2 regions of the Bradyrhizobium sp. R2.2-H genome follow, and region 2 is predicted to be linked to the other one. Evidence: riboswitches for the same ligand, from Rfam matches in the RefSeq annotation. Region 2 holds a riboswitch; the other holds the start of a gene.
What was found. Region 2 has a riboswitch for S-adenosylmethionine ahead of metX (homoserine O-acetyltransferase MetX). Riboswitches for the same ligand answer to the same signal wherever they lie in the genome.
Positions count from the first base shown of each region.

Region 1: another riboswitch for S-adenosylmethionine. It lies ahead of EDE08_RS37115 (O-succinylhomoserine sulfhydrylase); the one in region 2 lies ahead of metX (homoserine O-acetyltransferase MetX).

Region 1 covers NZ_SMBR01000026.1:3,925-19,082, forward strand. Annotated here, with positions in the region: gene EDE08_RS37085 (helix-turn-helix transcriptional regulator) at 1-344, shown strand, start outside; gene EDE08_RS37090 (VOC family protein) at 402-761, shown strand; gene EDE08_RS37095 (MATE family efflux transporter) at 1,040-2,482, opposite strand; gene EDE08_RS37100 (hypothetical protein) at 2,647-3,699, opposite strand; gene EDE08_RS37105 (cytochrome-c peroxidase) at 3,981-5,285, shown strand; gene EDE08_RS37110 (2'-deoxycytidine 5'-triphosphate deaminase) at 5,317-6,453, opposite strand; SAM riboswitch at 6,534-6,613, shown strand; gene EDE08_RS37115 (O-succinylhomoserine sulfhydrylase) at 6,690-7,877, shown strand; gene EDE08_RS37120 (SGNH/GDSL hydrolase family protein) at 7,949-8,941, opposite strand; gene EDE08_RS37125 (SGNH/GDSL hydrolase family protein) at 8,954-9,727, opposite strand; gene EDE08_RS37130 (OpgC domain-containing protein) at 9,727-10,983, opposite strand; gene apaG (Co2+/Mg2+ efflux facilitator ApaG/CorD) at 11,184-11,576, shown strand; gene EDE08_RS37145 (Hsp33 family molecular chaperone) at 11,748-12,770, opposite strand; gene argF (ornithine carbamoyltransferase) at 13,063-13,998, opposite strand; gene EDE08_RS37155 (aspartate aminotransferase family protein) at 13,998-15,158, opposite strand, start outside.
Region 2 covers NZ_SMBR01000004.1:549,197-564,354, forward strand. Annotated here, with positions in the region: gene clpB (ATP-dependent chaperone ClpB) at 1-824, opposite strand, end outside; gene EDE08_RS13585 (MOSC domain-containing protein) at 1,067-1,855, shown strand; gene EDE08_RS13590 (NlpC/P60 family protein) at 2,066-2,719, opposite strand; gene EDE08_RS13595 (alpha/beta fold hydrolase) at 2,934-3,797, shown strand; gene metW (methionine biosynthesis protein MetW) at 3,849-4,511, opposite strand; gene metX (homoserine O-acetyltransferase MetX) at 4,513-5,709, opposite strand; SAM riboswitch at 5,795-5,874, opposite strand; gene EDE08_RS13610 (chorismate mutase) at 6,031-6,879, shown strand; gene hisC (histidinol-phosphate transaminase) at 6,910-8,007, shown strand; gene EDE08_RS13620 (prephenate/arogenate dehydrogenase family protein) at 8,004-8,939, shown strand; gene EDE08_RS13625 (DUF2125 domain-containing protein) at 9,061-10,245, opposite strand; gene EDE08_RS13630 (gamma-glutamylcyclotransferase) at 10,356-10,958, shown strand; gene EDE08_RS13635 (lysophospholipid acyltransferase family protein) at 10,955-11,728, opposite strand; gene EDE08_RS13640 (YdcF family protein) at 11,740-12,444, opposite strand; gene EDE08_RS13645 (cell division protein FtsX) at 12,650-13,618, opposite strand; gene ftsE (cell division ATP-binding protein FtsE) at 13,611-14,270, opposite strand; gene EDE08_RS13655 (MJ0042-type zinc finger domain-containing protein) at 14,474-15,158, shown strand, end outside.

The sequences.
Region 1 (15,158 bases), on a different contig from region 2:
TCGAGGCTGCGCTGTGGATCGACGACAACTCGCATGCCGAACTCGACCTCGAGCAGGCCGCGCGTCAGGCGGGCCTCAGCCCATTCCATTTCCTGCGGTTGTTCTCGAGCGTGCTTGGCGTCACCCCGCATCAATATCTGGTGCGCTCGCGGCTGCGGCACGCGGCGCGGCTGCTGACTGACGACGACATCGCGGTCACCGACATCGCCTATGACGTCGGTTTCGGCGATCTCTCCAATTTCGTCCGCACCTTCCACCGCGCTGCCGGTGTATCCCCGACCAAATTCCGCCAGGCCTCGAAGGGACAGCGCAAGATTCTCCAAGAGCAGCTTACCCTCAACTAACTAGGGTCGTCTCCGGCGCGTGCCCCCTCTCGGCACGCTTCTGCAATGGAGACGAATATGTACGACCACATCGGATTGCGTGTTGCGGACCTCGACGCTGCGACACACTTCTACACCGCAGTGCTCGCGCCGCTCGGCTATGTCCTGTGCTCGAGCGGCGACGGTTATGCCGGCTTCGGGCCGAAGGGCCAGCCGGCGCTGTGGCTGCACCTGAACAAGGGCCGGACGGCCGACGGCGCCCATATCGCCTTCCGCGCCAAGGATCATGACGCCGTCAAGGCGTTCCATACCGAAGGGCTGAGGAGCGGAGGCCGCGACAATGGCGGCGCCGGGCCGCGCAAGGACTACAGCCCGACCTATTATGCGGCGTTCTTGATCGACCCCGACGGCAACAATGTCGAGGCGGTTTGCGTGTGAGGCGCGAGCGATCGCAGCACAATCGCCGTCATTCCGGGATGGTGCGTAGCACCAGACCCGGAATCACGAGATTCCGGTTTCGGCTCTCCGAGCCGCCCCGGAATGACTCCGATACCGGCAACGGCCTGATCATTCACTTTGAGTTTCCTTACAGAGCCGCGCCCTCGCCAGCCGTAACCATGCCCGCGTGTGTCCGGTCGAATCCGCTCTCCCGATGGAGCCAAGCACGCGAGGAGCATGCCATGAGGGGTGCGGACTGTGATTTGCCAACTAGCGCTTTAGTCGGCAGTCGAAAGCGCCGGCCTGATCGCAGCTTTCGCCTTGCGCGGCCCCCAGCGTGTCAGCACCACGCTGGAGCACGACAGCACGCCGAGCACGACCATCGAGCTTGCGGCCAGCCAGAAGAAGCTCTGCGCGCTGGCGTCGTGCGTCGACAGCCACCAGCCGACAGCCGCGATATAGATCAGCCGCGCCGTCTGCGCGAGCACCGGGCCGATCACCTTGGCGGCGCCTTGCGAGGAGAAATACATCGTCGTTGCAAGGCCGAAGAAGGCGTAGAATGGCCCGACGGTCGAGAGATATTGATGGCTCGCCGCGCGCACGGCCACGCTGTCGGTGAACATGTTGACCCAGAGATCCGGGAAGATCGCAACGAGGCATGCAGGCGCGCCGACCGCCACGAAAGCGGCCGCACTGGCGATCCAGGTGATGCGCCGGGCACGTGCAATGCGGCCTGCGCCGATCGCCATCCCGACCATCGGCACACAGGCGATGCCGAATGAGAACGCGATCGAGGTCAGCAAAAACTCGAGCCGCGCGCCGATACCGTAACCGGCGAGGATCGCGGTGCCGAATTTCGCCAGCATGTGTGTGAAGATCGAGATCGTCAGCACCCCTTGCAGCGGCGAGAAGCAGGCGATGGCGCCGACCTTGAGGATGTCGAAGAACATCGCCCATCGGATGCGCAAGCCGCGCAGTCTCAGGACGATCCGCGCGCGACCGGAGAACAGGTACCAGCCCATGATGCAGATGTTCATGGAATAGGCGATCAGCGCGCCGGCCGCGACGCCGCGCATGCCGAACTGCGGCACCGGTCCGAGACCGAGACCCAGCGCGCCGCCGAGCATGATCTGCCACGCCGCGGAATTGAGGATGAGGAACGACGGCAGCTTCATGTTGCCGGTGCCGCGCAGGACGCCCGCCATGGTGTTGAGCAACCAGGGCAGCACGGCGCCGCCGAAAAACACCTGCGTGTAGGCGATCGCATGCGTCAGCACAGCGCCGCGGCCGCCAAGCATTTCGAGCACCCTCGGTCCGAAGATCAGCATGCCCAGCATGAAGACGAGGCCGAAGCTGATGCCGATCAGCATCGCATGCACGGCGAGCGTGCCGGCGCGTTCGCGATCACCGGCGCCGAGTGCACGCGCGATGGCCGAGGCCACCGCACCGCCCATGGCGCCGCCCGACATCGTCATGGTCAGGATCACGGTCGGAAACACCAGCGCCATCGCCGCAAGCGCCTCGACACCGAGCCGGCCGACATAAGTGGTCTCCGCGATCACCACGCAGATGCCGGCCGACAAGCCGATCACGTTCGGCCAGGCGAGGGAGAGCAGCGTGCGCAGGATCGGCCCGTCGGTCAGCGCGCTCTTGACGGAGCGCGGGGGCGGCGGCAACGGGCGCTCCTGTTCATCGACCGGGATCTCGGCGATGTCCGTCATGTCCTCTCCCGGGCAGAAGCGCCATTTGCGGCGCGGCAATGAAAAGGTGTGCCAATCAACCTATTCGCGCGCAGGGCGCGGCGGGACTTGTTAACACGGTGCGCGCCGATTCCTCCTGCGTCGGGTGCAGGCGTGCCCTGCGGCAGCGCTCCCAATCGGTGAACTTACCCGATCGTCCAGACCAGTGGCGGACGGCCAGCGGCCGCAGAGCGCATCTGCACGCCGATGTGCCGTCCGCAACCCGCGGCGAGCCCCTCCAACAATCCCGCCAGCACCTGCGCACAAGCGGGGTGGTGGTCGGCGACGTCGTCCATCAGCTTCCAGCTCTGCTGGTGGATTTCGAAGGTGGCTTCTGATTGCGTGGTCTCGGCCGCATCATCCTGCGCGGCAAACAACGCGCTCAGGAACGACGCGAACTCGCTCGCGCCGCCGCGGGGCATCGCCAGCGCCGAGGCAACCTCGTCGAAATATTGCATGCCGATCAGCTTGCCGGTGAGATGCAGGAGATAGCCGGCATCCTCCGGACCGAACAGCTGCACCATCACGGGCGCGGCGGTGCGGACATATTCCATGGCGTAGTTGCGATAGGCTTTTTCCAGCCGCGGCTTCGGCCAGCTCGCGACCGGCAGCGCCGGTGCGGTCTTCGCATCGAACAATGGAGCTTCCAGATGCCGCGCGAACACCAGGCGCTGGTCGAGCTCGAGCGGATCGTCGTATTGATGATAATAGCCTTCGAGCCCGTCCTGGCCGTCGACGCTCTGCTTGGTGCAGACGAAGCCGAGCCTGAGATCACCAAGCGCAACGCCGTTGTTGGCGTGCCAGCCGCGCAGCATCGCGCTGGAGACCTCGCCCGGCACGCCGCAGATCGCGGTGCCCCTCCAGATCCAGCGCGGCGGCGGATAGCGGATCCAGGCTTTTCTGTCGCTCTCATACATGTACTCGACGTGCACACCGCCGATCCAGTTGGAGAGATAGTGATATTGCGCCGCCGCGACCGCGGGCGGCAGACCTTTAAGCCCGAGCTTCTCGAGCCCGGGCAGGAAACGCTCCTGCTGCTGGCGGCGGAACAGGCGGAAGACGAATTCCGCGGCATCCGCTGTCCCGCGCCGCGTCACCACGGTGAGGATGAGGCCGGTAAAATAAGCATGATAGAGGTCGGCGACCGCCCGCCAGCGTCTCCATTGCGCTTCCTGCACGGCTTGTGTTTCGCTCCTCATGCTTGCTCCCGATGGATTTGTTGTGACGGACTGTGTCATTGCGCGAGAGGCGACGCAACCGAGCCAGGCACGCGGCCGTCATGCCCGACCAGATCGGCGATCCAGAAAAGTAGCCGGATGAGCGACGCCATATCCGGATCCTTCCTCAGATCATCCCGGATATCGCTTCGCTCGTCTACGGCTTGGAGCAATCTCGATGCGCCTTCATCGATTCGCTCCGCATGACGTTCAGGGCCTTTCGTGTTAGCTTTCCTACTTGTCCCGAGAACAAAGGCTATCGGATGCGCGCTGTATCGCTGGCCGTTCTCCTGCTCCTGTCGCAGATCTTGCCGTTCCTTCCCGCATCGGCGGCGGACGAAGACAGCACTGTCGGTCCACCGCCAGCGCTGGCGCCGGGGCAACCGCCGCCGCTACCTCGGCAAGGGCCGCTCGCCGAGCCACGCTCGCGGGATCAGGTCGGTTTTCCCGCGGCGCTCACAGCGTCAGTGATCCCGCCGGCAACGCCGCTTGCACCTGCGACGGTTGCGTTGGGACAGAAGCTGTTCTTCGACGCCCAGCTCTCAGGCGACGGCACCATCGCCTGTGCCACCTGCCACGATCCGGCACGCGCCTTCACCGACGGCAGGCCGGTGTCGATCGGCATCCATGGGCGCGCCGGCCAACGCAACGCCCCGACCGTGCTGAATGCGCTCTACAACAAGTCGCAGTTCTGGGACGGTCGCGTCGACACGCTTGAGCAGCAGGCGGCGCTGCCGATCACCAACGCTCTCGAGATGGGCTCGGCCAGCATCGGCGATGCCGTATCCAGGATCGCCGGCGACAAGGACTATCAGGCCCAGTTCATGCAGGCCTTCGGCCGCGGCGTCAACGAACAGGACATGTTGCGCGCCATTGCAGCCTATGAACGGACTCTCGCCTCCTTCGATTCGCCCTTCGATCATTTCATCGCCGGAGATGCGAATGCGATCAGCGATTCGGCCAAACGTGGTTGGGAATTGTTCAACAACAAGGCGCGTTGCAATCTTTGCCATGCGCTGACGGATAGAGAGCGCGATCCGACTGTCTTCACCGATCACGATTTTCACAACATCGGCATCGGCATCCTTCGGCATCGCGTCGGTGCGCTGGCGGAGCAGGCCGAGCGCGAGCTGGCGCAGGGACGTGCGCCGGATGTCGACAACGCGGCGATCGCGAACGAAATGTCGGTTCTGGGGCGTTTCCTGATCACCAAGCGGCCGGGCGACATTGCGTCCTTCAAGACGCCCGGCCTGCGAAATATCCTGGTGACCGCGCCCTACTTTCACGACGGATCGATGGAAACGCTGTGGGACGTCATGGATCACTACAACAAGGGCGACGGCGTTGCTGACGCGTGGCTCGATGAGGACATCCAGCCGCTGGCGCTGACAGAGCCCGAGATCGACGACGTGGTGGCGTTGATGGCGGCACTGACCAGTCCGCAATACAAGGACGCCGGCGACAAGGAGTATGCGCGACAGCTCGCACTATCCAAGGTGAACCGTCCGCAGCGCGATACGGCACGCGCCTTTGGTCCGAAGCCACCACGGCCGAAGCCGCCGCTTTGAGCCATGGTTCACGCGCAGCGCTTGCTGACACTTACACCCGAAAATGCTTGCTCAGCTTCAATCCCTGCGCCTGGTAGTTGGAACCGATGCGCTGGCCGTACATCGCGTCGGGGCGGGCGAGCATCTTTTCATAGACGAGGCGGCCGACGATCTGGCCGTGCTCGAGGATGAACGGCACTTCGCGCGAGCGCACCTCAAGCACGGCGCGCGATCCTAGCCCGCCGGCGCCGGCATAGCCGAAGCCGGGATCGAAGAATCCGGCATAGTGCACGCGGAACTCGCCCACCAAAGGATCGAACGGCACCATCTCCGCGGCGTAGTCGGGCGGCACCTGCACAGCTTCCTTGGAGGCGAGGATGTAGAACTCGCCGGGATCGAGGATGAGGCTGCCGTCGGGGCGGGCCGAGATCGGCTCCCAGAAGTCTTCGACCGCATAGCCGGAGCGGCGATCGACGTCGACGACACCGGTGTGGCGCTTGGCGCGATAGCCGACGAAGCCGCTCGCCTTCTCGCCGGAGAGGTCGACGGAGACGGCGACGCCGCCGGAAAGGTCGGCATCGTCGATGTCGACGAGACGCTCGCTGGCGTGCAGCGCATCGAGCTCGTCGGCATTGAGGATGGCATCGCCGGTGCGGAAGCGCACCTGCGACAGGCGCGAGCCTTCGCGCACCAGCACCGGAAAGGTCTTCGGGCTGATCTCGGCATAAAGCGGGCCATGATAGCCGGCGCCGATCATGTCGAAGCGGCGGGTGCCGTCGGCGATCACGCGCGTGAATACGTCGAGCCGGCCGGTCGAGCTCTTGGGGTTGGCTGCCGCGACGATTTCCGGCGGCAGCGCCAGGCTTTCCAGCAGCGGCACGATGTAGACGCAGTTGGTCTCCAGCACGGCGCCGTCGGCGAGGTTGAACTCGTGCAGCTTCAATTCATCGATGCGTTCGGCGACCGTGGCGCCGGGACCGGGCAGGAAGCTCGCGCGGACGCGATAGGCGATATCGCCGAGGCGCAGATCGAGGCTCGCCGGCTGGATCTGGCTTTCGACGAAGTCGTATTCGGGCAGGATGAGCCCCGCTTCCGCCATCGCCGCGATCATGCGGTCGGGCAGGATACCATTGGCGTCGGCGGCGACCGTGAACGTCAACCGGGGGTCCTCATCAGGGCTCGCTTGCATCCCAACATGCGGGAAATATCAGCCTTTTACGGCTAGCCGATGGACGTCTTGACGGAAAGGGCATTGCGGAATATGAGCATCACTTATCCCGTGGTGATTTGAGCCGGCCGGCTTGCAGCCACGTTAAATAAATCGCTAAACAGGCCGGGGACCTCTGTGATCCCGGCCAGTGGAGATATCCAGGCCGGTTTTTTTTGTGACCGTTTGCGTGTCGAATGGTCATGTCGGAGGGTCCTATGTCGAAGTCGCCTACCAACTACCGTCCCGAAACCCGCCTGGTCCATTCCGGGACCCTGCGCTCGCAATTTGGCGAGACGTCGGAGGCGCTGTTCCTCACCCAAGGCTACGTCTACAACAGCGCCGAGGAGTGCGAGGCGCGGTTCAAGGGCGAGGACCCCGGCTTCATCTATTCGCGCTACTCTAACCCCACCATCGCGATGTTCGAGCGCCGGATGATCGAGCTCGAAGGCGCCGAAGCGGCCCGCTCGGCCGCGACCGGCATGGCCGCGGTGACGACTGCGATCCTCGCACCGCTCAAAGCCGGCGACCACGTCGTGGCTTCGCGCGCCCTGTTCGGCTCGTGCCTCTACGTCATCCAGGACCTGTTGCCGCGCTACGGCATCGAGACCACGCTGGTCGACGGGCTCGATCTCGACCAATGGCAGCGCGCGCTGAAGCCCAACACGAAAACGTTCTTCCTGGAGAGCCCGACCAACCCGACCCTCGACGTGCTCGACATCCCCGGAATCGCCGAGATCGCGCACAAGGGCGGCGCGCGGCTCGTAGTCGACAACGTGTTCGCGACGCCGATCTGGCAGAGCCCGCTCGCGCTAGGGGCCGATGTCGTGGTCTATTCCGCGACCAAGCATATCGACGGCCAGGGCCGCTGCCTCGGCGGCATCATCCTGTCGTCGGAGGCCTTCATCGCCGAGCACATCCACAATTTCATGCGCCAGACCGGCCCCTCGATCTCGCCGTTCAATGCCTGGGTCCTGCTCAAGGGCCTGGAGACGCTGGGCGTGCGCGTGCGCGCGCAGACCGAGACGGCCGCACGCATCGCCGAGGTGCTGGCGAGCCATCCGAAGATCTCGCGGCTGGTCTATCCCGGCCGCGCCGATCATCCGCAGGCAGCTTTGGTGAAGAAGCAGATGCGCGGCGGCTCGACCCTGGTCGGCTTCGAGGTCAAGGGCGGCAAGCAGGCCGCGTTCCGCGTGCTCAACGCATTGAAGCTGGCGAAGATCTCGAACAATCTCGGCGACGCCAAGAGCCTCGTCACGCATCCGGCGACGACGACGCATCAGCGCCTGAAGCCGGAGGACCGCGCCGCGCTCGGGATCAGCGAGGGGTTCATTCGCCTCTCCGCGGGGCTCGAACATGCCGACGATCTGATCGAGGATCTGACGGCGGCGCTGGAGAAGGCGTGAATGGCGACTGGCGAATAGTGATTGGCGAATAGGTCGATCTATTCGCTACTCGCCATTCCCTATTCGCCCTCTCACATCGGCCGGTACGTCCGCACGTCCGCGGGCACGTTCACCCCGAGCTTGATCTGGCCGACGGAACGGATGATGTCGTCACCCAGCAGCTGAGCGAAGCAGGCATAGCCCCAATCGTTCATGTGCAGGCCATCGGCGATCACGAAGCCCTCGACCGGAATGGCCTGCTTTTCATGCCAGTCGCGCATCACCTCGAAGCGCGGGAAGATTCCGACGTGGCGGAGCTCGGCGACCTTGCTGAGCAGCTTCACCATCTTGCCTGCGCTCTCGGCGCGCTGGTTGACGGCCGGCGAATATTGCGGATCGACCAGCACGATGTCGGCGCCGCCCGCGGCCTGGATGCGGCTGATGCCGTCCTCCACCATCTTGGCGGTTTCGCCGGGATCGAGATTGCGCAGCACGGCGTTGGTGCCGACCTGCCAGATCACGAGATCCGGATGCCTGTCGATCACCTGCGTCTGGAGGCGCTTCATCATCTCGGGGGCGTCCTCGCCGCCGACGCCGGCATTGATGACGCTGATGTCGGCGGTCGGATATTGCCGGCGCAGCTGCGCGGCGAGACGATTGGGGTAATTGAACTCCGGCGAGCTCGCGCCGAACCCTTGAGTCGACGACGAGCCGAACGCGACGATGACGACGGGCTGGCCGGCGACGAGCTTGCCAGCAACGTGCGGCAGCGAGCCCATCGCCTTCGAACCGTCCTTCGGCGGCTGGCATGGCACACGGTTGAAGATGTCGCTGGCGGATTTGGCGGCCTGCTTCACCTTGTCGATGGCGCGCGCCGTGATGCCGCGCTGCTCGGGCGACGTCGCAGCGACGGTGGTCTGGGAGGGCGAAGCGGAAGCGGGATCAGCCGACTGCGCGGGGGCGGCTGTCGCCTGGGCGGCTGGCGTCTGGGCATAGGATTTCGAGGCGGGCGTCAGCAACAACAGCGCCGCGGCTGCGGGCGCGGCCAGCCATGTCGTCAGGCAAAAAGGGCGGAGAGAACTCATTAACGCTAGACCTCAATTTTGCTGCTGGGCCGGCTCGAGACGGGCTGCGTCGAACACGAACTGTGCCAACGCCCGGCCAAGGCAATCATGGACCTGCTTCGCCAGCTCGGGCCCGCGGGACGGGCTGAACAGGTCGAACTGACCCTGATCATTCCACTGCCGCATGATCGCGAAACGATCGAACAGCGGAATACCGTGCTCCTGCGCCACCACCCGCATATTATCGAGAAAAGGCTGCGCCGAGATCATGGTTTCAGTGCGTGGACTATACTGCAGATTCATCAAGACGACGTCAGCCCCTGCATTTTGCAACGCAGCAACCCCTTCGGTGACGGCACTGCGAAACTCGTCGGGATCACTGGCGCGAATAGCGTCCACGGTCCCGGTCTGCCAGATGACCAACGTAGGCGTTTTTGCTTCCATCAGCTTAACGAAAGTGGAGGCGGTCTCCTCTGCCGTTTTCTTGCTCTGTATTTCTACGGAGACATGCACCACCTCCGGCGGCGGCAGCTTCTCCTTGAGGATCGCCTCCATGCGCGCCGGGTACGAGCTGTTCTCCGAAGATGGAATGGTCGTCGAGCGGCTGCCGATGACCAGGATCTCCAGCGGCTTACCGGCCTTGACGGCAGCGGCGACCTTCGGCAGTGGGCTTTCGCTGGTCAGCAGATAGGCCGGCAATTCGCAGGAAGGGGGCGCGGGGGGAGCCGTGGGCGCAGCATCGCCCGCGCGCGCCACAGGGGCGGCGACGCATAGCAGGATCAGGCTCAGGAGGACCTTCGCCTTCATCAGCCCCCTCCCGCCAGATCGGCGTTGCCGACGGCGTTTTTGGTCTTCGCACCGCTCTTGTCAGCCACGCGCTTGTACCACGAAATGACCCAGGCCACCCCCCACATGATCAGGACTCCGGAGAGACTAATCAAGGCATGCATGGCTGCACCGCCGGAGACTTCGGCCAGGATGAAGTGGCCGGCGAAGGCAAGGAAGACGCCGAGACAGAAGATCTCGAGGGAATGCTGGCCGCACAGGATCAGCGGCCGCAGCCAAGGCGACTTCAGCCCCGGCCAGTCCCGCGGCAGGAAGCGCACCGTGAGCGCGGCCAGCGCCAGAAAATGCGTGAAGCGCAGCACGTCGAGATCGGTCTTGTTGATCGGATACATCCATTGCTCGATCAGCTTCGGCATGAACTGGGAAAGCTGCGGCACATACCAGGTCAGCGTCACGTAGAACGACGCGACGAGATAAGCGATCGCCAGCCACATCGTGATGCGTGACGACAGAATACGCGACATGCGTCGCGCACCTCCGAGCGCGCACCATGCACCGAACACGAACAGCAATTGCCAGGCAAAGGGATTGAAGGCCCAGAAGCCGTTCGGATAGGCCGACAGATAGAGATCGTACTCCCAGGTGACCGCGTAGAGCAGGACCGAAAGGCCGAGGGTGACGTCGGGTCGCCATTTCATCGACCACAGGATCAGGGGCAGCGCCAGCATCAGCACGATGTAGAGCGGCAGCACGTCCATGTTGACGGGTCGGAAGCGCAGGAGCAGCGCCTGTACGATGGTGACGTCCGGCTGCTTGAGGAAGTCCATGATGCCCATCTCTTCGGTGTAGAGCGGGTTCTCGAACCTGGTCGCCACATAGGAGATTTCGGCAAGGAAGATCGTGAACAGGAAGACGTGGGCGACGTAGATCTGCCAGACCCGGCGCAGGATGCGCGCGGTGGCGATGAGGACGCCGCTCTCCAGCATCGCCCGGCCGTAGACGAAGGCGGCGGTGTAGCCGGAGATGAAGATGAAGATCTCGGTGGCGTCGCTGAAGCCGTAATTGCGGATCGTGAACCAGGTCAACAGACTCGGCGGCAGGTGGTCGATGAAGATCAGCCACAGCGCGAGCCCGCGGAACAGATCGAGCCGGAGCTCGCGCTCGCCGATGGCGGGCAGCGTGATGGCCGGCGCGGCCGCGCGCGGCTTGGTCCCTGCGGGTCTGGCCTCGCCGGTCCCCGCGATCGTCGATCCCGTCACTTGGTCGGCAATGGTCATCGGGGACCTAAGAACCCTTCCGTAAAACGCCACGTTGAAAGAATGTAAGGGTCTCGCCGTCGTCTCGCAAAGCGGCCCGGATCGTACAAGGGAATCTCCCTCTTGGGGGGTGTCCTTCCCTTCGAATTCTGGCGGGACGATGTCGCCAAAGCCGTCTGTGGCGTTTGGTTCCCGGGACGGATTTGGCTATTATAGCAACCATGTACCGCGCCGTGACCCGCCAGATCGAAGTGACCGTTGAGCCGAATTTTGTTCCGGAGCAGTCGTCGGCCGACCGCTCGCGCTATTTCTGGTCCTACACCATCGTCATCACCAATTCGGGCGAGGAGACCGTGCAGCTCAAGACGCGGCACTGGATCATTACCGATGCCTCTGGCCGCCAGCAGGAGGTGAAGGGCGAGGGGGTGGTCGGCGAGCAGCCGATCCTGGCCCCCGGCGAGCGCTTCGAATACACCTCCGGCGTACCGCTCTCGACCGCCTCGGGCTTCATGACCGGCCGCTACCAGATGGTCAGCGAAACCGGCGAGCGCTTCGAGATCGACGTGCCGACGTTCTCGCTCGACAGTCCCGACAACAAGCGGGTGTTGAATTAGGAGGGCAAGTTCGCGGCAACACTCACAACTGTCATGCCCCGGCTCGACCGGGGCATCCAGTACGCCGCGGCCTCTCGCTTCGATTAGCATCGTCTCGGAGTACTGGATCGCCCGATCAAGTCGGGCGATGACACCGCGCGTGGGGCACTGCTCCACTCGTCAATTGCGAGTTCAGCGACGGAGACGCAACGCGTCTTCCACGCCCGCCTCGTGGGGCGAGAACTGGTACACCGACGAGCAGAACTCGCAGGTGACGACAACCTTGTCGTCCTTGACCATCGCGGCGCGGTCGTCGGGCGAGAAGCTCTTCAGCATCGAGGCGACCGCATTGCGCGAGCAGGAGCACTGCGCCTTGAGGACCTGCGGATTGAACACGCGCACGCCGCGCTCGTGGAAGAGACGGTAGAGCAGCCGCTCGCCCGAGAGTTCGGGATCGATCAGCTCGACGTCTTCGACGGTCTCGATCAGCGAACGCGCCTCGACCCAGGCGTCGTCTTCGGCGACACTGTGCACTTCGACACCTTCAGGCGCATCGCCGGGATGCAGATCGGCCTGCCGGGCGCGCTCCGGCGCCTTCGGCAGAAACTGCATCAGCATGCCCCCGGCCCGCCAGCGATGCTTGCCGCCGTCGCTCGAGCGCCACTCCTCGCCGACCGCAAGGCGCACCCGCGTCGGGATCTGCTCGGAGCGGAGAAAATATTCGTGCGCGGCGTCTTCCAGGCTGCCGCCGTCGAGCGCAACCAGGCCCTGGTAGCGGCTCATGTCGGGGCCCTGGTCGATGGTCATGGCGAGATGGCCGCGGCCGAGCAGCGCGCCGGCGTCCTTGGCCTCGCCGAGGCGTTCGGCGTCAAAGCGCGCATAGGCGCGCAGGCGATCCGGCGCCATGTAGTCGACGACCAGGAACGACACCGGACCGTCGGTCTGGGCCTGAAGAATGAAGCGACCTTCGAATTTCAGTGCGGTGCCGAGCAACGTCGTCAGCACGATGGCTTCACCGAGCAGCTTGCCGACGGGTGCGGGATAATCGTGCTTGGTCAGGATATCGTCGAGCGCCGGGCCGAGCCGCACCAACCGCCCGCGCACATCGAGCGCGTCGACCTCGTAAGGCAGCACGGCGTCGTCGATCGGAACCGGTGATGGCGCGCGAACCGGGCCTTCTGGCCCGGTTTTCATGTCAGGGGATTGGGAAACCATGGCGCTTTATCTGGGGTCGGAGGCTGAGAATGGAAGGGGGCGCGGGGTGGCGTGTTCCGGGGTGCGGATTGAACCGTATCAAGCCAACCTCGAACTCGATGTCGTCCCGGACAAGCGTAAGCGCAGATCCGGGACCCATCAACCACAGGACTACGTTGCAGCCAGCGATGACAACTCCGAGTCTTCGCCAAACGACTTCCTGTGGTTATGGATCCCGGATCGGCGCGCGCTTTTGGCGCGCTTGTCCGGGACGACAGTTGCTTGTGAGGCTGCAGCCGGGCTTCCAGCGCGCCTACTTCACCGCGTCGAAGCACCAGGCCAAAATGCCCTTCTGCGCATGCAGACGGTTCTCGGCTTCGTCGAAAACGACCGATTGCGGCCCGTCGATCACGTCATCCGTGACCTCCTCGCCGCGATGGGCCGGCAGGCAGTGCATGAACAGTGCATCGGGCTTGGCCAGCGACATCAGCTTGGCATTGACCTGGTAGGGCTTGAGCACGTTGTGGCGATGCTCGCCCTCCTTGTCGCCCATCGACACCCAGGTGTCGGTGACGACGCAGTCGGCGCCGCGCACGGCGGCTTCCGGATCGGTGCCGAGCACGATCGGCGCGCTTGACGTCTTGATCCAGTCGCGCATTGCCTTCTTCGGCGCGAGCTCCGGAGGCGTTGCGACGTTGAGCTGGAATTTGAAGCGCTCGGCGGCATGGGCCCAGGACGCCAGCACGTTATTGTCGTCGCCGGTCCAGGCCACCGTCTTGCCCTCGATCGGGCCGCGATGCTCCTCATAGGTCATGAGGTCGGCCATCACCTGGCAGGGATGCGACCGCCGCGTCAGGCCGTTGATCACGGGCACGGTCGCATAGGCCGCAAGCTCCAGCAGCGCCTCGTGATTGAGGATGCGGATCATGATGGCATCGACATAGCGCGACAGCACCCGCGCGGTGTCGGCGATGGTCTCGCCGCGACCGAGCTGCATCTCGGCGCCGGTGAGCATGATGGGCTCGCCGCCGAGCTGGCGCATGGCGACATCGAACGACACCCGCGTCCGCGTCGAGGGCCGCTCGAAGATCATCGCCAGCGTCTTGCCTTCGAGCGGCCTGACCGGCTGGTGCGCCTTCTGCTTCGCCTTCATGGCGGACGAGGCGGCGAGCATGCTCTTGAGCTCCGACAGCGGCAGCTCGTTGATGTCCAAAAAGTGCTTTGGAGCTTTGTTGGGCGTCTTGCTCATCAGCTTGCCGCCCGCTTGGTCTGGCTGGACGAGATCGCCGTGCAGGCGCGTTCGAGCCGCCCGACGCTGTCTTCGATCTCGGCCTCGGTCACGATCAAGGGCGGCAGGAAGCGCACGACATTGTCGCCGGCTCCGACGGTGAGCAATTTTTCGGCGCGCAGCGCCGCGACGAGGTCGCCCGAGGGCACCACGGCCTTGATGCCGATCAGGAGCCCCTCGCCGCGCACCTCGCTGACGACATCGTGATGGCGATCGATCACGGAGGCGAGCTTCTGTTTCAGCAGCAGCGACATTTTCTGCACGTGATCGAAGAAGCCGGGCTTGAGCATGACGTCGAGCACGGCGTTCGCAGCCGAGATGGCGAGCGGATTGCCGCCGAAGGTCGAACCGTGCGAGCCCGGCCCCATGCCGCGCGCAGCGTCCGCGGTGGCAAGCACTGCGCCGATCGGGAAACCGCCACCGAGCGCCTTCGCCAGCGACATCACGTCGGGCACGACGCCGGTGCGCTTGTAGGCAAAGAGTTCGCCGGTGCGGCCCATGCCGGTCTGTACCTCGTCGAAGGCGAGCAATAGGCCGCGCTCATTGCAGAGCTCGCGCAGCGCCTTCAGGAAGGCGGGAGGCGCAGAACGAACGCCGCCCTCGCCCTGGATCGGCTCGATGAGAATGCCGGCGGTGTGCGGGCCGATCGCCTTCTTCACGGCTTCCAGGTCGCCATGCGGCACCTGATCGAAGCCGTCCATCGGCGGGCCGAAGCCCTCGAGATATTTTGCAGAACCGGTTGCGGCCAGCGTCGCCAGCGTGCGGCCATGGAAGGCGCCCTCGAAGGTGATGATGCGATAGCGTTCGGGATGGCCCTTGGAGAAGTGATGGTGGCGCACCAGCTTGATCACGCCTTCCAGCGCCTCGGCGCCGGAATTGCAGAAGAACACGAAGTCGGCAAAACTTTCATTGCACAGACGCGCCGCGAGCTTCTCGCCGTCCGGGCTCTGGAACAGGTTCGACATGTGCCAGAGCTTCGTCGCCTGCTCCTGCAACGCCTTGACCAGCGTGGGATGCGCATGGCCGAGCGCATTCACCGCCACGCCGGAAGTGAAATCGAGATAGCGATCCCCATTGGTCGCGATCAACCAGCAGCCTTCTCCGCGCTCGAAACCGAGGTC
Region 2 (15,158 bases):
AAGGTGCCTTCGCTCCCGGTCACTTCCTGGAGCACGGCCTTCAGCCGCTCCTCGAACTCACCGCGATATTTCGCGCCGGCGATCAGCGCGCCGAGGTCGAGCGAGAGCAGTTTCTTGTCCTTGAGGCTCTCCGGCACGTCGCCGTTGACGATGCGCAGCGCCAACCCTTCCGCGATCGCGGTCTTGCCGACACCGGGCTCGCCGATCAGAACGGGGTTGTTCTTGGTCCGGCGCGAGAGCACCTGGATGGTGCGACGGATCTCCTCGTCGCGGCCGATGACCGGATCGAGCTTGCCGTCGCGCGCGGCCTGGGTCAGGTCGCGGGCATATTTCTTCAGCGCGTCATACGCGTTCTCGGCGGTCGCGGAATCCGCGGTGCGGCCCTTGCGCAGCGCCTCGATCGCCGCGTTGAGGTTCTGCGGGGTGACGCCGCCCTTGTTGAGGATGGTGCCGGCTTCGCTGGTCTTCTCCAGCGTGAGCCCGAGCAGCAGCCGCTCGACGGTGACGAAGCTGTCGCCGGCCTTCTCGCCGGCCTTTTCGGCGGCGTCGAAGGTGCGGGCGAGCTCGGGCGCCAGGTAGATCTGGCCGGCGCCACCGCCGGAAACCTTCGGCACCTTGCCGAGGGCGTCCTCGGTCGCCTTCAGGATTGCACGGGAATTGCCGCCGGCGCGGTCGATTAGGCCGGCAGCGAGCCCCTCATTGTCGTCCAGGATGACTTTCAGGAGGTGCAGGGTGGAAAACTGCTGGTGCCCCTCGCGCATCGCGAGCGACTGCGCAGACTGGATGAAGCCCCTGGAGCGTTCGGTATACTTCTCGATGTTCATCTTTTTCTGTCCCTCGGCCTGCCCTTGGGGCCCTCTCAGGCACCCCAATACGGCATCTTCATTGGGTTTCCGCTCGCCGCATTGAGGTTTCTCAAGCGGGAACGGTCGTGTTTTTGCCGACGTTGCCGCCGGCCTGCGGGAGATGTGGGAAGCAGATTGCGGATGCGAAAGAGGCGAGTTCACAAATTCGTGCGCTCCTGGGCGGGCTTGGCGCTGGCGGGCCGAATCCCTTAAGTAGCGGCATGACAGCCAGCCACACTGCCGAGATCACCGGCCTCTACCGCTACCCGATCAAGGGCCTGACGCCGGAACACCTGTCGCGCGTCGCTTTGCGGGTCGGCCAGACCCTGCCAGCCGACCGCCGCTACGCCATCGAGAACGGCCCGAGCGGGTTCGACCCCGAGGCACCCGAGTGGAAACCGAAGATCCAGTTCCTGATGCTCGCGCGCAATGAGCGGCTGGCCGAGCTCGACAGCCGATTCGACGACGCGAGCAATGTCCTGACCATCCGCAAGCGCGGCCAGATCGTGGCCAGCGGCGATCTTGAGACCGCCGCCGGGCGCGCCGCGATCGAGGCCTATTTCAGCGAGAACTTCCAACCGGAGCTGAAGGGCCCGCCCAAGGTTCTGTCCGGCCGCGACCACAGCTTCTCCGACGTCGCCCGCAAGGTCGTCTCGATCATCAATCTCGGCAGCGTCCGCGCGATCGAGACCATGCTCGGCGGCGCCGCCGTGCATCCGCTGCGCTTCCGCGCCAATCTCTACGTCAAGGGCTGGCCGGCCTGGTCGGAGCTCGATCTCGTGGGCCAGACACTTGCGGTCGGGCCGGCGCGGCTGAAGGTGATCAAGCGCATCGTCCGCTGCCCCGCCACCAATGTCGATCCTGAAACCGCCAAGCGCGATCTCGAAATCCCGCCCACGCTCTCGCGCCATCTCGGCCACATGGATTGCGGCATCTACGCCGAGGTGATCGCCGACGGTGACGTCGGCGTCGGCGATGTGGTGGCAGTGGAAGAGCCGAGATTGGTGTGAGCTCTCTCTCGTCGTCCCGGACAAGCGCGCCCCTCAAGCGCGCGCCGATCCGGGACCCATAGCCACAGGGAGTGTTTGGCGAAGACTCGTGGTCACCGGCTCGCGCGACGGCACGCGCCTGTGGTTATGGGTCCCGGATCGGCGCTAACGCTTGTCCGGGACGACAACTTCACATGACGCGAGGGTCCACCCGCCCCACGCACCGTCACCTCAATTCGGCATCACATACGCATAGATCCTGCCGCGCGAGACCGGAGCTTCGCGGACCCGGTTGCCGTTGTTGCCGGAGATCATGATCGGATTGCCCTGCGCATCGATGCCGGTGATGATGCCGACATGACCGCCGCGGCGGCCGCGCGACATCACCGCGATGGCGCCGACTTGCGGACCGGACACGCGCGTCCCGTAGCGCGCGAACGAGCTCGCCATGTCGGATCCGGTGCCCTGATGGCCGGTCTTCTGCAGCACCATGTTCATGAAGCGCGCGCACCACAGACTGCCGCGGCCGGTCGGATTGCCGCCGATATAGCGCCGCGCCTCGGACACGAGGTTCGATCCGCCACTGAAGCCGCCGCTCATGCCCGCACCGCCGGCGTTGGCATTGGGGTCATAGCTGGCCTGGGTGTTGCCGAACCCGCTCGCCTGCAGCTGCGCCGCGCTGCGCTCGAAGCGCGAGCTGCGGGCATGGTGCCGATAATGACGGGAGTGATGATGCCTGGCGTGATGCACGTAAGCGTGCCGCTCTGCGCTATGACGATGATGCGGTCGTGCCGAGGCCGGAGAAACGAATACGGCGACCGCCGAAAAGAACAACGCCAGCGCGACAACACAACGCGACAGGCGGAACGCAAACAACTCAACCATTCTTCATCCTTCGTTACACCCCTACTTTCCAATCGGCCGGTGAAGTGGCCGACATAGGTCAGGCCGTTAAGCCGCCCGATGTGGCGAGAAAAAGACACCGCGTCGGCGAATAGCTGCGATGATTTTGTATCGGTGCTGGTTCGATGCTGCCGCATTGCGGACAACAGCGTTAACTGCGATCCTGCAAAGACGGCTTGACAGAGGGAAAGAGTTAATGCCCCACGCCACGACAAGGGACGACGTCCGCATCTATTTCGAAGAGGCGGGTCAGGGAACGCCGATACTTTTTCTGCACGAGTTCGCGGCCGACTACACCAATTGGGAGCCGCAGATGCGCTACTTTTCGCGCGGCCATCGCTGCATCGCCTATTCGGCGCGCGGCTACACGCCTTCGGACGTACCCGAAGGTGACGTCTACACCTACACGCATTTCTACACCGATGCGCTCGCGGTGCTCGACCATCTCGGCATCGAGCGCGCGCATCTCGTCGGCCTGTCGATGGGCGCCTATTCGTCGCTCCAGATCGGGCTCAACGCCCCGCAGCGCGCGTTGTCGATGGCGCTCGCCGGCGTCGGCTCCGGCTCGGAGATCGAAAATCTGGAGGCCTGGCGCCAGCAATGCCGCGCCAATGCCGAGCAGTTCGAGACATCGGGCTCCGCCGAAGTCGCAAAGGTCACGCGCGAGGCGCCGAGCCGGATTCCCTTCCTGGTGAAAGACCCGCGCGGCCACGCCGATTTCTATGCCGCGCTGGCACGGCACGACGCCAAGGGTTCGGCGCGCACGATGCGCGGCTTCCAGGGCGGACGTCCCTCGATCTACACGATGATGGACGCGATCGCGAAGGTGGCAACGCCCGCGCTGATCATCTGCGGCGACGAGGATGATCCCTGCATCGGGCCCAGCCTGTTCCTGAAGAAGCACCTGCCGGCCGCGGGCCTCGCGATGTTTCCGAAGTCGGGCCACGTGCTAAACCTCGAAGAGCCTGCGCTGTTCAACGAGAGCGTGGAGCGGTTCGTCACGCTGGTGGAAGCCGGACGGTGGCCGGTGCGCGATCCGCGGTCTTTAGCTCCACACTAGCCGTCATTCCGGGATGCGCCGAAGGCGCAGGCCCGGAATGACGGAGAGAGATTATTTCCCCCCGCCCCTGCTCAGCAAGAACACCGCCTGTTCGCCGAACATGTTCCATACCCACCAGGGCAGGTTCAGCGGCACCGGGCGGCCGTAGAGATCGAGCGCGACCGAGCGCTCCATCTTGACGTTGATCTCGTCGCAGAGCTCGACGAAATCCTTGATGGTGCAGAAATGGATGTTGGCGGTGTCGTACCAGGTTGCCGGCAGGTTCTCCGTGCGCGGCATGTGGCCGCCGATCAGGAGCTGCAGCCGCATCTTCCAGAAGCCGAAATTCGGGAACGAGACGATGGCCCGGCGGCCGATGCGCAGCAGATTCTCCAGCACCACGCGCGGCTGCCGCGTCGCCTGCAGCGTCTGCGACAGGATCACGTAGTCGAAGGCGTCGTCGGGATAGTTGACGAGGTCGGTGTCGGCGTCGCCCTGCACCACCGCAAGCCCCTTGGCAACGCAGCGGTTGACGCCCTCGCGCGACAGCTCGATGCCGCGGCCGTCGACGCCGCGGGTCTCCAGGAGCTGAAGCAGATCGCCCTCGCCGCAGCCGACGTCGAGCACCTTGGAGCCCGGCTTGACCATCTCGGCCACCAGCCGATGATCGGCGCGGTAATCACCGGACGGCCTGGCCGCAACGCCGTCCAGCGGCAATACTTCCTGCACGGACATGTCAGCTACCCTTCAAGCCGCGGGCCTTGCCTGCCGATTGCAGGAAGGCGCGGGAGATGTCGAAGAATTCGGGGACGTCGAGCAGGAAGGCGTCGTGGCCGCGATCGGTTTCAATCTCCGCGAACGACACCCGCGCGCTCGACGCGTTCAGCGCGTGCACCAGCGCGCGCGATTCCGAGGTCGGGAACAGCCAGTCGCTGGTGAAGGAGACCACGCAGAAGCGGGTCTGGATTCCCGCAAACGCCTTCGCCAGCACGCCGCCATGGTCGGCCGCGATATCGAAATAGTCCATCGCGCGCGTCAGATAGAGATAGGAGTTGGCGTCGAAGCGCTCGACGAAGGACGAGCCCTGGTAACGCAGATAGCTTTCGACCTGGAAATCCGCGTCGAACGAGAAGGTCGGCAGCTCGCGGTCCTGCATGCGCCGGCCGAACTTGCGATGCAGTGCCGCGTCCGAGAGATAGGTGATGTGCGCGGCCATCCGCGCCACCGCGAGCCCGCGATGCGGATGGATGCCGTGATCGGCATAGCCGCCGCCATGCCAATCGGGGTCGGCCATCACGGCCTGGCGCCCGAGTTCGTGGAAGGCGATGTTCTGCGCCGAGTGCCGCGTCGCGCAGGCAATCGCCAGCGCGGAGAACACGCGGGCAGGATAGGCCGAGGTCCATTGCAGCACCTGCATGCCGCCCATCGAGCCGCCAACGACGGCGAACAGCGTGTCGATGCCGAGCCGGTCGATCAGCATCGCCTGCGCGCGCACCATGTCGGGGATGGTGATGACGGGGAAATCCAGGCCCCAGACCTTGCCGGTGGCGGGATTGATCGACGCCGGCCCGGTCGAGCCCATGCAGCCGCCGATCACGTTGGAGCAGATGATGAAGTAGTGCTTGGGATCGATGGGCCGGCCGGGGCCGACCAGCGTCTCCCACCAGCCGGGCTTGCCGGTGACGGGATGCACATTGGCGACGTGCTGGTCGCCGGTCAGCGCATGGCAGATCAGAACGGCGTTGGAGCGATCGGCGTTGAGCTCGCCATAGGTCTGGTAGGCGATCTGGAACGGGGTGAGATCGACGCCGCAATCGAGCCGCAGCGGCTGCTCGGTGCCGAAATGAGCGACCTGCGAGCTCGGGTGATCCACCTCGTGCGACCGTTCGTCGGCGCTGATCGCAGGACTGGGTACTGACTTGACGCCAACCATCATCGACCTCGTTTGCGACTGCCGTCAGACCGCCGCTGGAATCAGGCCATGAAAAACCCGGCCTGAACGATAGGTTCGGCCGGGATCGGAAGCGTCCCCGGCCTGTTTAGCGAGTTTTTTAACGTGGCTGCAAGCCGGCCGGCTCAAATGACCACGGAACGGGCAAAAGTTACCGTCTTGGGCGGTTTTCGTCAAGTCGCGGCCCGGATCGACTGAATTCGTCTGTCTCGCATCGACCGAAAAGGACCTCATTTCTCTTTGCTTTCGCCGCCCCGACTGCCTAATCAGGACATCCCCCATCGCAACGATCGACGACCAGACATGTCCCAACGTCCGCCCGCGCCACCATCGCTCCAGGAATTGCGCAAGGAGATCGACGCGATCGACGAGAGCATGCATCGCCTGCTGATGCAGCGCGGCGACATCATCGACCGCCTGATCCAGGTGAAGCAGACCCAGGAGGTCGGCTCGGCATTTCGGCCTGCGCGCGAGGCCTCCATGATGCGCGAGATCGTGCAGCGCCATCGCGGCATCCTGCCGCTCGACACGGTCGAGAGCATCTGGCGCGTCATCATCTCGACGTTCACCTATGTGCAGGCGCCGTTCTCCGTGCATGCCGACATCTCGGTGAGCGAGCCGGCGATGCGCGATTCCGCGCGCTTCCATTTCGGCTTCACGGTGCCTTACGTCGCCCATTTCAGCGCGCAGGCCGCGGTCGAGGCGGTGGCGAAATCCAAGGGCGACCTCGCGCTGGTCTCGGCGACCTCCAGCCGCACGCCGTGGTGGCTCTCGCTGGAGGAAGCTGGCGCGCCGAAGATCATCGCGCGGATGCCCTTCGTCGAACGTGCCGATCATCCGGCGGCGATGCCGGTGTTCGCGGTCTCGCGCGTCCCCGACAGCGCCCTGGTGACGGAGGTCGAGACCTTCAGCGTGCGCGTCTCCGGGTGGAACGCCGAGGTCGCGCGCGCCCTGTCGCCGCTCGCCGAGATCGTGGCGGTGCCCGATACCGCCTTCGATGGGGCGGCGCTGCTGGTCTCGGTCACCAGCGCGACCAGCATCGACAAGATCAGGGCTGCCCTGATCGAGGCGGGGGCCTCGGTACGCTCCACGGCTCTCGTCGGCAGCCACGCAACGCGCTATACGGTGCCCCCGACCGGGGCGAAATCGTAAATCGCGCGCCTCGCCATTTCGGAGTTGAAGATGTCCCGCCCCGTGCCGAATCCCGGCATTCTCGATATTGCGCCCTACACCCCCGGCAAGAGCCCGGTGCCGGAGCCGGGCCGCAAGGTGTTCAAGCTCTCGGCCAACGAGACGCCGTTCGGCCCCTCGCCCAAGGCGATCGAGGCGTTCAAGCGCGTGGCGGATCATCTGGAGGACTATCCGGAAGGCACCTCGCGCGTGCTGCGCGAGGCGATCGGCCGTTCTTTCGGGCTCGATCCCAACCGCATCATCTGCGGCGCCGGTTCGGACGAGATCCTCAACCTGCTCGCCCACACCTATCTCAGCCATGGCGACGAGGCGATCTCCACCACGCACGGCTTCCTGGTCTACCCGATCGCGACCATGGCGGTCGGCGCCAGGAACGTGATCGCCGAGGAGACCAACCTCACCTGCAACGTCGACGCCATCCTCAAGGCGGTAACGCCGAAGACGAAGCTGGTCTGGCTCGCCAATCCGAACAACCCGACCGGCACCTATATTCCGTTCGACGAGGTCAAGCGGCTGCGCGCCGGCCTGCCCTCGCACGTGCTGCTGGTGCTCGACGCCGCCTATTCCGACTACGTCTCGCGCAACGATTACGAGATGGGAATCGAGCTCGTCGCCACCACCGAGAACACGGTGGTGACGCACACCTTCTCCAAGATCCACGGCCTGGCTGCGCTGCGCATCGGCTGGATGTTCGGCCCCGAGCACATCATCGACGCCGTCAACCGCATCCGCGGTCCCTTCAACGTGTCGACGCCGGCGATGTATGCCGCGGTCGCCGCGATCGAGGACACCGCGCACCAGGCGATGTCGAAGCAGTTCACCGAGACCTGGCGCAACCGGCTCACCGAGGAGATCGGCAAGCTCGGACTGAAGGTGACGCCGAGCGTCGCCAATTTCGTGCTGATCCACTTCCCGACCGACAAGGGCAAGACCGCTGACGAGGCCGACGCCTTCCTGACCAAGCGGGGCCTCGTGCTGCGCGCGCTGAAGAATTACGGCCTTCCGCATGCGCTGCGCATGACCATCGGCACCGAGGAGGCCAACCGTCTCGTGATCGAGGCCTTGCACGACTTCATAGGCGGCAAATGAATGCTGATCCGCACTTCCGGCGCGTCGCGCTGATCGGCTTCGGCCTGATCGGCGGCTCGATTGCGCGCGCTGCGAAGCTCCAGGGCCTGGCCGGCGAGATCGTCACCACCGCACGCTCGGAGAAGACGCGCGCACGCGTCGCCGAGCTCGGCATCGTCGATGAGGTCGTGGCGACCAATGCAGAGGCCGTGAAGGATGCCGATCTCGTCATCCTCTGCATTCCGGTCGGCGCCTGCGGAGCGGTGGCGCAGGAGATCGCCGCGCATCTGCAGCCGGGCGCGATCATCTCCGACGTCGGCTCGGTCAAGGGCGCGGTGGTCAGGGACATGGCCCCGCATCTGCCGAAAGGCATTCATTTCGTGCCGGCGCATCCGGTCGCAGGCACCGAGCATTCGGGCCCGGATTCGGGATTTGCCGAGCTCTTCATCAACCGCTGGTGCATCCTGACGCCGCCGGAAGGCACCGACATGGCCGCCACGGAGCATCTGCGCGCGTTCTGGGCGGCGATGGGCGCCAAGGTCGAGATCATGACGCCGGATCATCACGATCTCGTGCTCGCGATCACCAGCCATTTGCCGCATCTGATCGCCTACACCATCGTCGGCACCGCGGACGAGCTGGCGCAGGTGACGGAATCCGAGGTGATCAAATTCTCCGCCGGCGGCTTTCGCGATTTCACCCGTATCGCCGCGTCCGACCCGACGATGTGGCGCGACGTCTTCCTCGCCAACAAGGAAGCCGTGCTGGAGATGCTCGGCACCTTCACCGAGGATCTCGCCAAGCTCACCCGCGCGATCCGGCGCGGCGACGGCGAGGCGCTGTTCGATCACTTCACCCGCACCCGCGCCATCCGCCGCGGCATCGTCGAGATCGGCCAGGATTCGGCCGCGCCCGATTTCGGCCGCCAGCATGGCGCGCTGAAGCAGCCGTAGCTTGGGCCGTCATTCCGGGGCGCCCGAAGGGCGAGCCCGGAATCCATCGGGCCACAGCGCACGCGGTGAAATGGATTCCGGGTTCGATGCTGCGCATCGCCCCGGAATGACGAGAGAGGCTTCAATACAGCGGCGGGATCTGGCCGACCTTGACCGGGCCGAGCAGCACGGCGCCGTCGACGAACTTCAGCGGGAAGCTTCGCGCCTTCTTGCCTTCCAGCGTGCTCTCGGTGCCGATCGAATTGATGCCGGCGGCGACGCCGGCATTGGCGTTCTGCTTGATGACCTTGCCGAGCCCGGGCACGGCGCGGTCGAGCGCGCCGAACAGATTGTTGAGGTCCTGCGACTTCACGCCGGGGGCGACGCGGTCGAGCGTTGCCTGTGGCACGCCCTCCTCCAGCATCTTCTCGATACCGAGCGCCGGGATCACGCGCTCGAGGCCCGTCACCGTCATCTGCAATTCGCCGTCGAGCCGGCCGTTGGCCGAAAGGCCGAGCGTGCCGGCCGCGACCGCGATCATCTCGCCCTGCTGGATCCGCGACTGCACGATCTCGATATGGCCGCCGGCAGCCTGGATTTCGCGGAAGCGCTGCGGCCAGGGCTTTGGCGTGAGGTCGGAGAGACCGGTGATCTTGGCGCGGGTGTCCGCCTCGAACGGCTCGGCGAGCAGGGGATGAACGCCCTGGATGCTCCCCTGCGCGACATGGACCACGGTCTCGATCACGGGGTGATCGGAGGGTGATCCATCCGCGAGGCGGCCGTGCAGCTCGATCTGCTTGGCGCGCGCGAGCGGCACCTGCACGCTGCCGTCGACGCGGTTGAGGCTGGGATCGTCGAACACGATGGAGGCGCGATCCGGCACGGCAGGCAGGCCGGCCACGCTGGCGCGGCCCTTGCTCCAGTTCACCACGAAGGTGTTTTGCGTGATGCCGTCGGTCAGCGTCGCAGGCGCGGAGAATTCGGCGATGACGCGCTTGGGATCGTAGACCTGGGCGACGACCAGGATGTTGTCGAGCTTCGCCGTGAACGGCGTCCTGCTCGCGTTCTGCGACACCAGGGCGACGCTGGCGCCGGAGCACTGGACCTCGAAGCGGAACGGGAAGCCCGCGATCGAGCGCTTGGCGCAATCATAGATGCGGCCGGACTTGGCCTCCTGCGCCCGCCAGGCGTCTGCGGCGATTTCGGCCTGCGACGCCGCGTAGAACCAGAAACCGCTCCACGCGACCGCGAGGATCAGGACGAGAACGGGTGCGATGAAAAGGCCCCAACGGGAGCGACGGCCTGCGGCAACGGTCATATTGGACATGCGGCGACCCTTTGATCCCGGATTTTGGCAAATGTAAGCGGGGACGGCCTGCGACGAAAGGCGGAGAATTCGCTTCGCTTCGGGGCATGGTTCTGGTAGCCGTGCCCGAAATGTCGGAAATCACCGTCCCTTCCGTCACCACCGCCAAGGGCGACCTCTGGGTGTTCGGCTACGGCTCGCTGATGTGGCGGCCGGGCTTCGAGTTCGAGGAACGCATCCCGGCGCGGCTGGTCGGCGAGCACCGCGCGCTCTGCGTCTATTCCTTCGTGCATCGCGGCACGCCGGAAAAGCCTGGCCTGGTGCTCGGGCTCGACCGCGGCGGCGCCTGCCGCGGCATCGCCTTCCGCGTCGCCGAGAAGAACCGTGCCGAGGTCGTCGCGTACTTGCGCGCACGCGAGCAGGTCACGTCGGTCTATCGCGAGGTGATGCGTTCGGTGTGGCTGGAGAACGATGCGCGCCAGCGCGTCTCTGCACTCGCTTACGTCGTCGACCGTGGCCACGCGCAATATGCCGGCCGGCTGTCGCTCGCCGAGCAGCACCGCCATGTCGTTCAGGGCCACGGCCAGTCCGGCGCCAATCGCGACTACGTGACCGCGACGGTGAAGGCGATCGAGGCCGAAGGCTTTCGCGACATGCAGCTGCATCAGCTCGTATTGATGCTGCATGGTGATGCGCATTCGCTGCACGCCGCGGCTCCGAACGAAGATCGCTAGCCGCCCGTTGGCGCGTAGCTCGGCGCCGAGCCGATCGATTGCTCCTGCTCCCTGCGGCCGGCCTCGACGAGGCGGCCGGTCGCGTCCTCGATCGCGGCTTGCACGCGGGAGAGAAACTCGTCCTTCGGCAGGCCCGGCGGCAACGGTTCGAGAAATTCCACAACCAGCGTGCCGGGATAGCGCATGAAGGTGCGGCGGGGCCAGAACAGGCCGGAGTTGAGCGCGACCGGCAGGCACGGCACGCCGCACGACGAATAGATCTGTGCAAAGCCGGTCTTGTAGTCGGGCGGCGCGCCCGGCGCGCGCCGCGTACCTTCCGGAAAGATGACAAGTTGCTTTCCGCTGCGCACGGCCTCGCGCGCCCGCCGCGTCATCTCCAGCAGCGCCTTCACGCCGGCATTGCGGTCGATCGCAATCATCCCGGTCTTGACCAGAAACTGGCCGAACACCGGGATCTGCATGAGCTGGCGCTTGAGGATGAAGATCGGCCGGTTGAAGAAGCCCGGCAGCACGAAGGTCTCCCAGAACGACTGATGCTTTGCCACGATCAGCAGCGGGCCTTTCGGGATGTTCCCGACACCGCGGAATTCCACCTTGATGTTGCAGACCACGCGCATCAGGAACAGCGTTGCCTTGGCCCACCATTCCGCCACCGTCAGCATGGCGCGCGGCGGCAATGCGAAGGTCGGCAGCGCCACGATCGCAAGGCACACCAGCACGGCGTAGAACAACACGTTGAACACGAGCGAGCGTAGAAAAATTGGGAACATCGATGGTCCGATCAATTGGCCTGTGCGGTAGCGGGCCGCTTCGGCTGCTGACCTGCAGGCTGCTCCGATATCTCGGGCCAGAGGTCAATCCCGAAATGCTCCAGCCGCACCCTGAGCTCGGCCGCGATGTACTTGACATATTCCGACAGGAGCAGCCGCAGCGTCGATCCCGAGGTCCACCACGGCTCCTCGCGCCATTTTTCGCCGACCACCGCGAACGGGATCAGCGTCATCTGTGGCATTGCATGCGAGAATTCCACCAGCGCGCGCGGCATGTGATAGTTGGAGGTGACCACGATCAGCGATTTGAACCGGCGCCCCTCGGCCCAGCGCCGCGCTTCCGCTGCGTTGCCGCGGGTCGAGAGCGCGGTGCGGTCGAGGTCCACGCAGCAGGTCATGAAGGACTGGTTCTCCGGCAAGGTCCGGGAGATGTCGCTCGCCCTCGAGGTCGGATGCACGCCGGAGATCAGGAGCCGCCTGCCGTAGCCCGCAGCGAGCAGCTCCATCGCGTCCGATACCCGCGAGGAGCCGCCGGTCAGCACGACGATGCCGTCGGCTTTGCGGTCGGGCACCGTCTCGGCGCCGCGCAAATGCGACAGGAATGCAACGAAGCCTGCGGCCGCGGCAACGAAGGCAAGCGCGATCGTCGACACGATTGTCGCGCGCAGCCAGCCGCGCGGCAGTTTCGGCGATCGATCGTCGGTCGGCGAGCTCATGCGATATCAGTGATCCCTTCCCTGAAGCGATTTTAAGACGTTTTGAGGCGAAGTGGAGTCCGGTTTCTTCACCCTCTCCCCTTGCGAGAGACGGGTGAGGGATCTCTCTCCGCGCATTCACTTCGACATTTGTACGCGTGGACAGACCCCCTCATCCGGCGCTTCGCGCCATCTTCTCCCACAAGGGGAGAAGGAAGAAAGCAACTCAATCAACATCGTTCAGCGTCGCGAACAGCGTCTGGCGTGAGGCCACCGCGGTGATGCCGCCGATCAGCACGGCCTGAACCGCGAGCACGATGTAGCCGGACGGCCGCAGCGAGAAGGTGCCGAGCAGCGCGGCAAACTGGTCGCCGACGGGAGTACCGGAAAACCAGCCTGCGATGGACTCTGAGAAGCCGAACATCAGCATGGCGGCGCCGCCGCCGATCACGCCACCCTCGAGGCCCAGCCTGAGGAAGTGGCGCAGGAAGTGATTGGCGATGTAACGGTCGCCGGCGCCGACGAAATGCAGGACCTCGACGATCGGACGATTCGCCGCCATGGCGCCGCGGGTCGCGAACGAAACCGAGATGATGGTGGCGATGATGACGAGCGCGAGAATGCCGAGGCCGGCCAGCACGATGGCGTTGGTCATCGAGCGCATGCGCTCGATCCAGGCGCGGTGATCGTCGACGCTGGCGCCCGGCGCGACCTGCGTCACGTGCGCCCGCAGGGCGCCGAGATCGAGCGGCGTGCCCGGCTGCACGCGCGCGATGATCATGCGCGGCACCGGCAGATCGTCCATGGACAGGCCGGTTCCGAGCCAGGGCTCGAGCAGCTTGCCACTCTCCTCCTTGGTGAACGGCCTGACCTCGACGATGCCGGCTTGCGTGCGCATCGCCTCCGTCACGGCCGTGGTGTCACGATCGAGATCACGGCCGGCCTGCGGACGAACCTGGATGGTGATTTCGCTCGCGACGTCCGACTGCCATTCGGCGGCGGAGGCACTCACCAGCAGCACCGTACCCGTGGCCATCGAGGCGAGGAAGCTCATGATGGCGACGACGGCGACCAGCGCTCTGCCATGGATCGAGGCGCGCGGCACGATCGGCGACATGTTGCGTGCCCTGGCCGGAAGCTGCGGACGCTCCTGCCCGAGATCGACCAGCACGCCGCGCTCGTCGGTCCTACTCATAGACGTGCAGCCGTCCCTGGTGCAGCACCAGCCGCCGTGCTTCGTACTGGTCCATCAGGCCGATGTCGTGAGTGGCGATGATGACGGCGGTGCCTGATTTGTTGAGCTCGATGAAGAGCCGCAGCAGGCGGCGGCCGAGCGTCGGGTCGACGCTGCCCGTCGGCTCGTCCGCGAGCAGCAGCTGCGGCCGCGAGATCACGGCGCGCGCGATCGCCGCGCGCTGCTTCTCGCCGCCCGACAGGATCGGCGGCAGCGCATCCATGCGGTCGCCGAGGCCGACCCAGCGCAGGAGATCGATCACCTCCTTGCGGTAGCTCGACTCGCTGCGGCCCATGACGCGGAACGGCAGCGCGACATTCTCGTAGGTCGTCATGTGGTCGAGCAGGCGGAAATCCTGGAGCACGATACCGATGCGCTTGCGCAGGTCCGCGATCTCGTCCTTGCCGAGCTGCGAGATGTCGTGGCCGAACAGAGTGACGAGGCCCCGCGTCGGCCGATGCGACAGAAACAGCAGGCGCAGCAGAGACGTCTTGCCGGCGCCGGACGGTCCGGTGAGAAACTGGAAGGAATGCGCCGGGATCTGGAAGCTGAGATCGCGCAGGATCTCCGGCCCCAGACCGTAACGCAATCCGACATTTTCGAACCGAACCAAGCTCAGCTCCGTTCGAGAGGGGGCGCGGGTCGCACTGCGGCGCTCCGCCACGCGCGATCAACGGGTTTTGCCGCCGTTATGGTTTCCGGTTCGTTAACGGTCGGCCAGTAGCATAGTTGGCGGCATCCCTGCCGCCCGGTTCGCCGCGACCGGCTGATCGTCAAGATTCGTCCAAGACCTCGTTCATGCATCAAGGCTCGTCCATGCATATCGTCTGCCCCCATTGTATGACATCCTACGCCATCAAGCTCGCGAGCCTTGGGGCCAACGGACGGGCGGTCCGCTGCTCCCGTTGCAAGGAGACCTGGATCGCCCATGCCGAGGATGCCATCGAGGAGGCGTCCGTTCCGGCCATGGCCGCTGCCAGCCGAGCCGACGACCAGTCCGACCTCGCCGAGCAATGGAACTCCTATGCCAAGGACGACGGCGCCGCGAATGCGCCCGTCGTCGACAGCCCATCGATCGCCAGCGACTGGCCGGATGAAGAGGTCCGCGAGACCGAGGACGAGTGGTCAGCGGCAGCCCGTCAGGTCGAAGAGGAGACTGCCGGCGCGCAGCACCAGTCCTGGTTCCGCGGCCTGTTCCGCCGCCGCGGCGCCAGGGTGAGCCGCCCGGCCCCCACCACGGCACCGCGGAGATCCTATTTTGGCCTGCCGACCGTCTGCACCGCGATGGGCGCGCTGGTGCTGGCCCTTGTGGTCTGGCGCGGCGACGTGGTGCGGCTGCTGCCCCAGACCGCGGCATTCTACAAGATGGTCGGGCTCGAGGTGAATCTGCGGGGCCTGGCCTTCAAGGACGTCAAGCTCTCCAGCGAGACCGTAGACGGTAAGCAGGTGCTGGTGATCGAGGGCGTGATCGTCGGGGAGGGCAAGAAGCCGCACGACATCC